3 regions of the Treponema denticola genome follow, and region 2 is predicted to be linked to each of the others. Evidence: riboswitches for the same ligand, from Rfam matches in the RefSeq annotation. Region 2 holds a riboswitch; each other region holds the start of a gene.

Region 1 (3,278 bases), 440 kb from region 2:
GGCAGCTTCAACCTCTTTACTTGTATTTTCAAATATAGATAATGTATTAATCCATTTGCCGTACTTGGCATAGGATTCAAAGGGAGAAACAGGGCTGAATTTAGTCATAGACTTAATTGAATTTTCAAAATTGCTTACCATTGTTTCTTTTGTTGTTGAAGCAGGAACATATGTCGGCCATGATTTATCACCTCCAACAATCCATGAGATGCTATATGAGGTGAATCTTCCATGCCAGTGAAGGATACCATCTCCATGTCTATCCGGCGGAATCAGAATAAGATATTTCACACTCCTTAATTCTTTAGTATCGGTTACAGCTTCAAAAGCTTCCCAAAAAAGGCCTTCTTGATCAGGAGCTGCTTGTTTACCGATGTACTTATACTCGCAAGGCATTTCAAATTTACTTCCATCCCGCTTTTGAATTGTAAATATGACAGTATTTGTTCCATCAAATTTTGCACTTACAACAGGACTTGCATACATATCTGCAACAGCAGCTTTTAAACCATCTTCCGTATAATAAGGCATCTTAGCCGCTGTTTCTTTGTATACGGCATTTAAGGAACTATCATCTTTTACGATATCGATAGAAATCCATTCACCTTTCCACGCAGCAAGTTCTTTGCCTGCTTCAACTTTCATGCTTCCGATTGTGCTAGGCATTGATTTACAGGCAGTAAAAATAACTGCGAGTGTAACCAGTATAAGTGCAATCTTTGCACCCATTCTTTTATTAACCATAATTAAACTCCTTTAAGTTAATATAAGTTATATGTAGCTAACTTTTTATTTAAACAAGAAACAATTCTTGACTTAAAGTAAAAAGAAACTAGCCTTTTTTATTTTCCGCAGAACAGCCGCAGCATCCGCAACCGCAGCCGCTCTTAGGATTGATATTTTTTTCTCCGCAGCTGCAGGCTGAAGCCTTACCCTTAAATATCCTGTAATATTTACGGATGAGTAAGAGAATCACGCCTGCAACTATAGAAATAGTCAAAACCATTCCCAATGTCATAAGGCAATCCTTATTTGACAGGCACTGCCTCAATCCAAAGTACGGCATCCTGTGAAAGTTCTTTACCGGCAAATTCTTTTACATTACCTGCACCGAGGGCAGCAAAGCCCCAGTATCCGGCCTTATGAGGAACAAAGGAGAAGTTTCCGTTTGCGTCGGCTAAAATAGTAGCGGCGGCATTTTTTGGTTTTGCCTTCTTCTCAAATTTGCTTTTTTTCATGTTTACATCAAAGTTGATATATTCAACTTCAATTTCCGCATTGGGAACAGGCTTACCTTTTGAGTCTACAACAGTACCTCTGAAAAGTCCGCCTACCCAAACATCGTAAGGCTTTACCAATGGCATGATTTCGGGATAACCTTCGGCACATCTTGCACTCCAGTCCGTATCAAGACCTGCCTTATTGATAAAGACCTTGGTAATCTGCTGGATATAGACATCTTCGGCACCTTCATAGTAAGGATGAGGAACAGCTACCAAAGCCCAGTCTCCGCCTCCCTTAAAACCGTTATCCTTATTTAGGTTAAGGTCATAGGCTGAAGCCGTATTTTCTAAAGTTGTAAACTCTGTTTTCTTTAAGGAAGGAAGAAGATCCTGAATCTTTTCCTTGTGCACGGAAAAGAATTTTTCAAAACCCTTGATTTCTCCGGCTTCGTTTTTACCGATATCCATTGCGTGTTCTGCTTCTGCAGGATGTGTAAAAACAATCTTAAAGTCAACGGAATTGCCTTCAACTACTGAAGTCGGGGTATAAATCATTTGGAAGTGTGCAAATGAAGCCATAGCTACCAAGAATAAAAGTAAAACTATTCCTGTAAATTTTTTCATAAAAAACTCTCCTATAAATATTTTAGTCTAAAGACTCTTAATCTTAAGTTCAAAAAAGATAGGACCAAAAGTTTTGCTTTAAACTCACGGAAAAATCTTTTTTTTCAAATCCAAATGTAAATCAACACTTACAATCTATCTTATTCTCAAAAAAAAAGCAAGCCCCCAAAGACGGAACAGCAAACTTTTAATTAAAAATAAAGCGGAGATTAAATAAAGAAAACACGAAAAACGCAAGGCGTCAGCTTCGCTTATAGAAAAGACTGACAGTAAAATAGAGTTGCAATAATGAGTTTTCCGACTTTCCTTCCCTCCGAAGGATTCGTAATACAAATAGGCAGGTCTCCTGACTTATGATTTAAAGTTTATCGCCTTCCCATATTAACAGTGGCTTATGCTTCCAATACATAGAGGCATTATGATAAACAAACTCAATTACAGTAGCGGGGGCTGTGCCGGTTTTTCACCGGTTTCCCTTTTAATCTTAAAAATTAATTTAAGAACCTTATTTGTCTATAACCTTCGGGTAATTATAAATATTTCCAAAAAAAAAGCAAGCCCCCAACGGGACACCAATGGGGATTTGTTATCTATTTACTATCCTACTTATTTTCAGCCTTATCCGAAATCTTTTTAAAGATAGGAGGCCAAGCGAACATAACCACAAAAAGCAAGATTACTATTATCAGGGCCGCAGGCGAAAATCCTTCCTTGGGTTTTGCTCTTTCAGAAGGCTCTCCGTCAGAAGAAGATATATCGGCTTGTTTTGTGCTATCAGCCTGTTCGGCCGCATCTTCAATCTTACTGACCTCAAACCAAATAACTGCATCTTGAGAAAGTTCTTTCCCACCGAATTCCTTTTCCTTCCCTACCCCAAGAGCAGCAAAGCCCCAATATCCAGGACAAGGAGGAATAAACTCGAAAACGCCTGTATTATCCGCCATTATCATTCCGGCACCCGATTTTTGCAGTTTGGGTTCTCCGGTAAATTTCTTGTTTGCCATATCCACATCGTAGTTCATGTTTTCAAATTCAACCTGAGCATAAGGCACAGGTTTTCCATCGGAGTCCAAAACAAGGGCACGGATAACACCGCCCTCCCAAATCTCATATGGCTTTACCAAGGGCAAAATTTCAGGATAGCCTTCGGCAACCCTTGACTGCCAATCGGTTGAAAGTCCGGCCTTGTTAATAAAGACCTTAGCTATCTGCTGAATATATCCGTCATCGGCGGCTTCAAAATAAGGATGAGGAACGGCAACTAAAACCCAATCTCCGCCTCCCTTAAAACCGGCCTCTTTATTAAATTCAAGGGTATATGCAAAGGCCTTGTTTTCCGCAGATTCAAATTCTCCCTTTTTTAAAAAGGGCATTAAGTCGGTCTTGCTTTCTTTATGGATTGAATAAAATTCTTTTAACCCTTTTATTTCG
Region 2 (3,278 bases):
CCCCAAAATATTCTTGAAATGTGCGGGATTATTAAGCCTATAAAGCCGATTATGCCTGCATTGTATACTAAAAAACCTACAATGGCGGAACATATCAAAAGATAAACTTGGCGGTAAATATGCAAATCCTTTCCTAATGTAATTGATACGCTGTCGCCGAGGAGCATCAGGTTAAGGGTGCGGTATTGTGTCATAAAAAAGAAGATTCCTAAAAATATAACTCCGGCAAGGAGTCCGAGGTTTTCCCATTTTGCTCCGCCGAAGCCTCCCATAAGCCAAAAGGTAATGCTTCTTATAGCTTCCCTGTTTTTTGTAGTAAAGACTATAAACGAAGAAAAGGCTGAAAAAATCGTGCTTATGGCAATACCGGCCATCAGTAATTTTGCGGAATTGGCTCTGCCTTTTATGTTGGCGGCATTTATTACGATTAAGGCTGTTCCAAAGGCGGAAAAGCAGGCACACAAGCCTACATAATTAGGCCCCAGTTTTGCACCCACGCCCAAAGCGATTGCAAGAGTTGCCCCAAGAGAAGCTCCCGATGAAATGCCCAATATATAAGGGTCTGCCAATGAGTTTTGTACTATTGCCTGCATGACAACTCCGGTTACGGCTAAGCCCATTCCGGTAAGACAGGCTAAAAGTATCCTAGGCATACGGACAATCCAAACTATGTCGATAGCCGACTTTTTAATTCCTTCAAGGCTTCCGGCACCTAAGATTTTAAATTGAGCGATTTTTAAGATTTCGGCGGGAGCTATGCGTACAGCTCCGAATCCTACCGATAGAACTATGGAAATTAAAAGTCCCGCCAAAGGAAAAAGAAGTGCTGAAGATAGAAAAACTATTTTCAGCACTTTGTTTTTATTGTTTTGCATATTATAGGTCAGGATATAAACCTGAGATAATTGTCTTTATTCCGTCATAGGTTCTTATGCCGCTGGCATAAACTTCACTTAAATTAATCGGAAAAACTTTTTTGTTTTGAAGTGCTGCTATGCTTTGTAAAGCATTATCTTTTGTGAGCATTTCTATAGATTGGTCTTTTTCAATATAGTCGCCGAAGTAAACCGTAAAGATAACATCGGGATTAAGCTCGATTAGTTCTTCCTTGCCTATTCCTTTTTTATCCTTACCTACAAGATCGGCACCGACCTGCATTGCAATTTGCCCGCCGATAGTTCTTTCCCCATAAACACGGTACTGGCCTTCTTTTTCTACTTCAATTATTATGGCCTTTACCTTTGTTTTGCCTTCGACGTGTTTTTTTGCTGCGGCAATTTCAGTTTTCATCTTATCGACAATTTCTTGAGCTTTGTCTTCTACATTGAAAATTTTACCTATATTGAGAATGTCCTGATATTCGTTTTCGAGAGCATCTTCTTTTTTTAAGCCTGAGTTTTGCCAAATGTAGGTTTTTGTACCTCTGTCATGCCAGAATTTTACATCTCCATAACGCTTTTCACCGAATAATGATGTCCATGCAAAAATAAAATCCGGTTCCATGTCGATAATTTCTTCTTTTTCAGGACGCTTGTCGCGGTAATCCACTTTGCTGAAAGCTTCTTTAAATTCGTCTTTAACCGGATCATCAAGCCCGACTGCAAGAATAAGCTTATCGGAAAGACCGAGGGCGAGCATTGTTTCGATAGGGCTTTGGTAAAAGGCGGCAACCTTTTCCGGGGCTTTTTCAAATGTAAGGTCTACAGGTTCTCCCGCATAATTATATGTGGTAATTGTTACAGGATAATGGGCTCCTTCCATTTTAGGCATTGATTTGCCCGAATTTTGTGATTGATCTTCCTTAGGACTGCATCCTAAAAAAAACGAAACTGCCAATAATAGCAGCATTGAGCGAAAAAAAATCTTTTTCATACTTCCCCCAAAAATAGTGTGTTTATTTTACGGCTTCAAACTAAAAGGTATAAGTTTATGCAGCGGGTACAAAGATACTTTTGGGATCTTATTAAGCTATAGAGAAAACAAAGATACTATAAGTTCCTTTAGTGTCCCGTACTTTATCGCTCGTAAAGCACAAGGCTTAGTCCTTTACAGGCAGGTATTCTGACTTCGAGTTTCAGCATCTTTTTAAGCCTTCCCCGATTTCCCGAGTGACATATTTTAAAAAGACTAGTCTCTTACAGCGGCGGGACCGTGACGGAATTACACCGTGCTTCCCTTTTAACCGAATTTCGGCACCTGTATGGTTTGAAAATTGTAAAGTAATTCTAAAACTTTTGTAAATTAATGTCAAGGAGTTTTTTATAAAATGAATGATTTTCCTATTGACATTTTTTATTCTTTATGGTATAAGGAACGCTGATATTGAAATTATGATTTAGGGCCTAAAAAGGGCTTTAAATCGGTATTCTTTAGAAGTTTTGCATTGCCGTAAAGCCTTTTAGGCAGGCGGATGCCGTCCTTGTTTAAGCAAATGAGGAAAGAAATCTTTAAAACTTCGCAGGATGCCAAACCAGTCATCGGAGTTACGGTTTACAGGTGATCAGGTGGGTCCGAATGCTGTCCGAAAACCTATGGGCGGTGGATAAAAAGCTTTTTTCTTTAAATAAAGAAAATGCTTAAATCTTATCTGATTTTAATCACTGTCTTATGTTTCTCCGGTTTGTTTCTTTGTTAAGCTTGTTTTTCGGTTACGAAAGACCGGTTAACTTTTTAATCTCGTCATTTTTAATGCGGGAAATATTAGACTTGCCTACGTCTTTTAGGAGGATCTCATGGCAAAGGAAAAATTTAACAGAACGAAAGTTCACATGAATGTTGGTACCATCGGTCACGTTGACCATGGTAAGACCACTCTTTCGGCAGCGATCACTACGTATTGTGCAAAGAAGTACGGTGATAAGCTTCTAAAATATGACGAGATCGACAATGCTCCGGAAGAAAAAGAGCGCGGTATTACTATCAATACCCGACACTTGGAATATCAGTCCGATAAGAGACACTATGCACACATCGACTGCCCCGGCCACGCTGACTATGTTAAAAACATGATCACCGGTGCTGCTCAGATGGACGGTGCTATTCTTGTAGTTTCTGCTCCGGACTCGGTTATGCCTCAGACAAAAGAACACTTGCTTCTCGCCCGTCAGGTAGGTGTACCTTCAATCATCGTCTTCCTTAATAAGGTTGACCTTGTTGATGATCCCGAACTTGTAGATTTGGTAGAAGAAGAAGTTCGTGAAACTTTGGCATCTTACGGCTTCCCTGAGGATACTCCTATTATTAAGGGTTCTGCATTTAAGGCTTTACAGGACGGTGCT
Region 3 (3,278 bases), 1.4 Mb from region 2:
TGGCGATTTTGCTGATTTATGTTTATTATCTTAACGGTCAACTCAAGATTAGGTTTTACCGCCTTTTCTATAAAAGCATCTGATAGTTTTAATGTTTTATCGGAAGGATAGGTTTCATCCCCATTATAAAATACATAAAATTCGGGCGTCGGAATGTTTAAGAGTTTACGGCTGTATTTTTCTTTTGATTCAAATAGAGTTTCATAAAGGCGGCTTATGTATTCAAGGCAACGTAAAGGCATATTTGGGTTTATAGTGGATTGATGCTCTACCAGCACTATGATTTTGTTATCAATAAGATATGACACATCATTATAGAATGTCATATAAAGTACCTGATCAAGCCTTACATTTTTCAGCTGTGCTGTAGCCGTAAGTTTGGTGCCGTGTAATGCATTATAAAGAGACAAAAAATTCTCTTTCGCCTTTTCATCTTCACTGAACAAATCAACAAAAACCGAATCCTTGTATTTTCTGTTTGAAGTACTCATATCACACCTCTTTTTAATTGGTAATGAAATTACAAATTATCCACTACCAATTAACTCTCAATCCCCCTTACAAATCAAGTATATCATAGAACAGTAGATTTTTCAATTGTCAGAGTGTTGAATCTCGATTGGATTGGTGTACCGATTTTGACATCTTGACTTATTTTTTATAAAAGTATAGAATTGTGTTTAAATAACGGTTTCGGTCTTGGTGCTCCTTTTAGCTAAGGAGTGAAAAGGGAATCAGGTGAAAGTCCTGAGCAGTCCGGCTGACGTAAGTGAGAGAGTTGGTTTTCAAAATGCCACTGGTTTATTCCGGGAAGGCGAAAATCAATGATGACCTCCGAGCCGTAAGACCTGCCAATGACTATGAGGGTAAAATGCAAGTTTTGCCCGTGCCGCACTCTGCTTGGACTCATGAGTTGCAGCAAAATTTATCGTGTTAATCATATTTATTTCCTCTATTGCTCCTTGGGCTGTTTGAAGATTTTGTCAAGTTTTCTTCGTTTAGCCTTGAGTACATCCGATTGATACCCTTGGGTGTACATTTTGAGGAAACCTAAATCCCTTTGCGGACCGGAATCGTTTTTCTTTATTTAAATCAAAATTCGAATTTTCTCCCTGATAACTTTCAAAAATACGGCTTTTAATGTATAATCATCATAAACTATTTTTAAGAAGGATTTTATGGCGAATACATACGAAAAACTTTTAAGCACTATAACGGAAGCTGCAAATACGGCTAATCTGGCAGAAGACGATTACATATCCCTTTTAAGCCCTGAAAGAGAGATGCATGTTTCAATACCCGTAAAAATGGATAACGGAAAAATCAAGGTTTTTAGCGGATACAGGGTCCAGCATTCTACATTAAGAGGCCCGGCAAAGGGAGGTATAAGATTTCACCAAGATGTAAACATCGATGAGGTACGCTCCCTTGCTGCATGGATGACCTTTAAGTGTGCCGTTGCCGACATTCCCTACGGGGGAGGAAAAGGAGGCATCTGTGTAGACCCTTCAAAACTTTCAGAAACGGAACTTGAAAAGCTGACAAGAGGATACACAAGGCGGATTGCATCTTTTATAGGCCCTAAGATAGATATACCTGCCCCGGACGTCGGAACAAATGCAAAGGTTATGTCCTGGATAGCGGACAGCTACAGTGAATATGCCGGAGAATTCAGCCCCGCAGTTGTTACGGGAAAACCGCTTCCTCTCGGCGGGTCTAAAGGACGAGTAGAAGCCACAGGCCGGGGAGTTCTTTTTGCAACAAGGGAAATTTTAAAGAAACTTAATAAAAACTTAAAAGACCAAAGTGTAGTTATTCAAGGTCTTGGAAATGTCGGCGGCGTTACTGCAGATCTTTTTTATAAAGAGGAAGCCAAGATAATTGCAATAAGCGATACAAGCAGCGCAATATACAATGAAAAAGGCTTAAATATTCCTCAAATACTCAAACACAAAAAAGAAGGAAAAAAACTCAATTCTTTTGCCGGAGATTTTACAAGGCTCTCCAATGAAGAACTATTGGAGCTTAAAGCCGATATTTTAATTCCGGCGGCCCTCGAAAATCAAATTACCGAAAAAAATGCATCAAATATTAAGGCTTCCATAATCATCGAGGCTGCAAACGGCCCCGTTACCCCTGAAGCCGATAAAATCCTCGAAAAAAATAACATTATAACTGTGCCCGATGTTCTTGCAAATTCAGGAGGCGTAATCGTTTCATACTTTGAATGGGTGCAAAACCTGCAAAGCTTTTATTGGACGGAAGAAGAAGTCAACAAGCGCCTTGAAGATAAGATGATTGAAGCCTTCAAGCTGGTATGGGATGAAAAAGAAGCCTATAATGTCAGCATGAGAAAGGCTGCCTATATTAAGGCTTTAAAGCAGCTTGTAGAAACTCAAAAAGTTAAGGGAATTAACTAAACCGGCTTTTTTAAAGTTTGTCTATCAGCATTGAACACTTACCCGACGGAATCGGCAAGGTCTTCTTCTTTTCGTTTAGGATATTTATGGTAAAATAATAGAGCTTTTCGCTTTCCATGTGAATCTCCCATCCCCTCTGGCTCTTGGACGAAAGAATAGTGATTAGGTTTCTTTTAAGGCTTAAGTTTTCAATACCCATGACTTCAAGATTGGGAACAGTCCAGTTGACAGTCTTACGCGGGAGACTTATCGAAAGACCTATAACATTTTCTATCATAAGACTTATTGTAGAAAGGCCGACCCTTAAAAGGTACTGTTTTCTAGGGAAAGCAGGTTTTCCCTTCCAATGTGCAGGCCCTTCCTTTACCGGAGAATAAGCTTCCCATAAGAAGCCTTGTTTTTTTGAGTTTCCTGCGGGAGAAAGGGTTTCAAGCACGTAGTATAAATGTCTTATAGCACATTCACGGGCTAATTCCCAACGGTTATATTTTTCAAGTCCCTTTATAACAACAAAATTTAAAATAGGAAAAACGCTGCCGCAGGCACCGTTTCCGGCCTCATCATATTCGGGCTCATTAGCGGCAAGGCTTGGAAAAGGATGATCAACACCGAAAGTGTTAGGGTTTGATAAATGTTCAACCAAAAGAGCGGCCTTATCTTCGTTAGGAATTTCGGCAAGCATGGGCCAAAAACCGGCGAGAGTCTTTTTCTTTATCTGGTTTCCTGAAGCATCAAGGTCATAATAAAACCCCTCCTCTTCATTCCACATCATAGAATTGATTCTGGTCTTTATCGTAAAATACATTCTCTTGTATTGGAAGTCTATTTCTTTGTCATTCAGTATATCTCCCAAAGCTG

Evidence for each region. A riboswitch is a leader RNA that binds a small molecule or an ion and turns the genes downstream of it on or off. The one in region 2 is predicted to bind cobalamin.
Region 1: another riboswitch for cobalamin. It lies ahead of E4N78_RS09290 (DUF4198 domain-containing protein); the one in region 2 lies ahead of E4N78_RS11290 (ABC transporter substrate-binding protein).
Region 3: another riboswitch for cobalamin. It lies ahead of E4N78_RS04535 (Glu/Leu/Phe/Val family dehydrogenase); the one in region 2 lies ahead of E4N78_RS11290 (ABC transporter substrate-binding protein).

Annotation. Positions count from the first base shown of each region.
Region 1 covers NZ_CP038800.1:1,948,672-1,951,949, forward strand. The annotation lists gene E4N78_RS09280 (ZinT/AdcA family metal-binding protein) at 1-744, opposite strand, end outside; gene E4N78_RS09285 (hypothetical protein) at 833-1,018, opposite strand; gene E4N78_RS09290 (DUF4198 domain-containing protein) at 1,029-1,847, opposite strand; cobalamin riboswitch at 2,168-2,370, opposite strand; gene E4N78_RS09295 (DUF4198 domain-containing protein) at 2,450-3,278, opposite strand, start outside.
Region 2 covers NZ_CP038800.1:2,391,132-2,394,409, reverse strand. The annotation lists gene E4N78_RS11295 (FecCD family ABC transporter permease) at 1-875, opposite strand, end outside; gene E4N78_RS11290 (ABC transporter substrate-binding protein) at 877-1,872, opposite strand; cobalamin riboswitch at 2,035-2,215, opposite strand; gene E4N78_RS11285 (hypothetical protein) at 2,329-2,478, opposite strand; gene tuf (elongation factor Tu) at 2,733-3,278, shown strand, end outside.
Region 3 covers NZ_CP038800.1:1,001,779-1,005,056, reverse strand. The annotation lists gene E4N78_RS04540 (Rpn family recombination-promoting nuclease/putative transposase) at 1-491, opposite strand, end outside; cobalamin riboswitch at 684-870, shown strand; gene E4N78_RS04535 (Glu/Leu/Phe/Val family dehydrogenase) at 1,179-2,420, shown strand; gene E4N78_RS04530 (MGH1-like glycoside hydrolase domain-containing protein) at 2,431-3,278, opposite strand, start outside.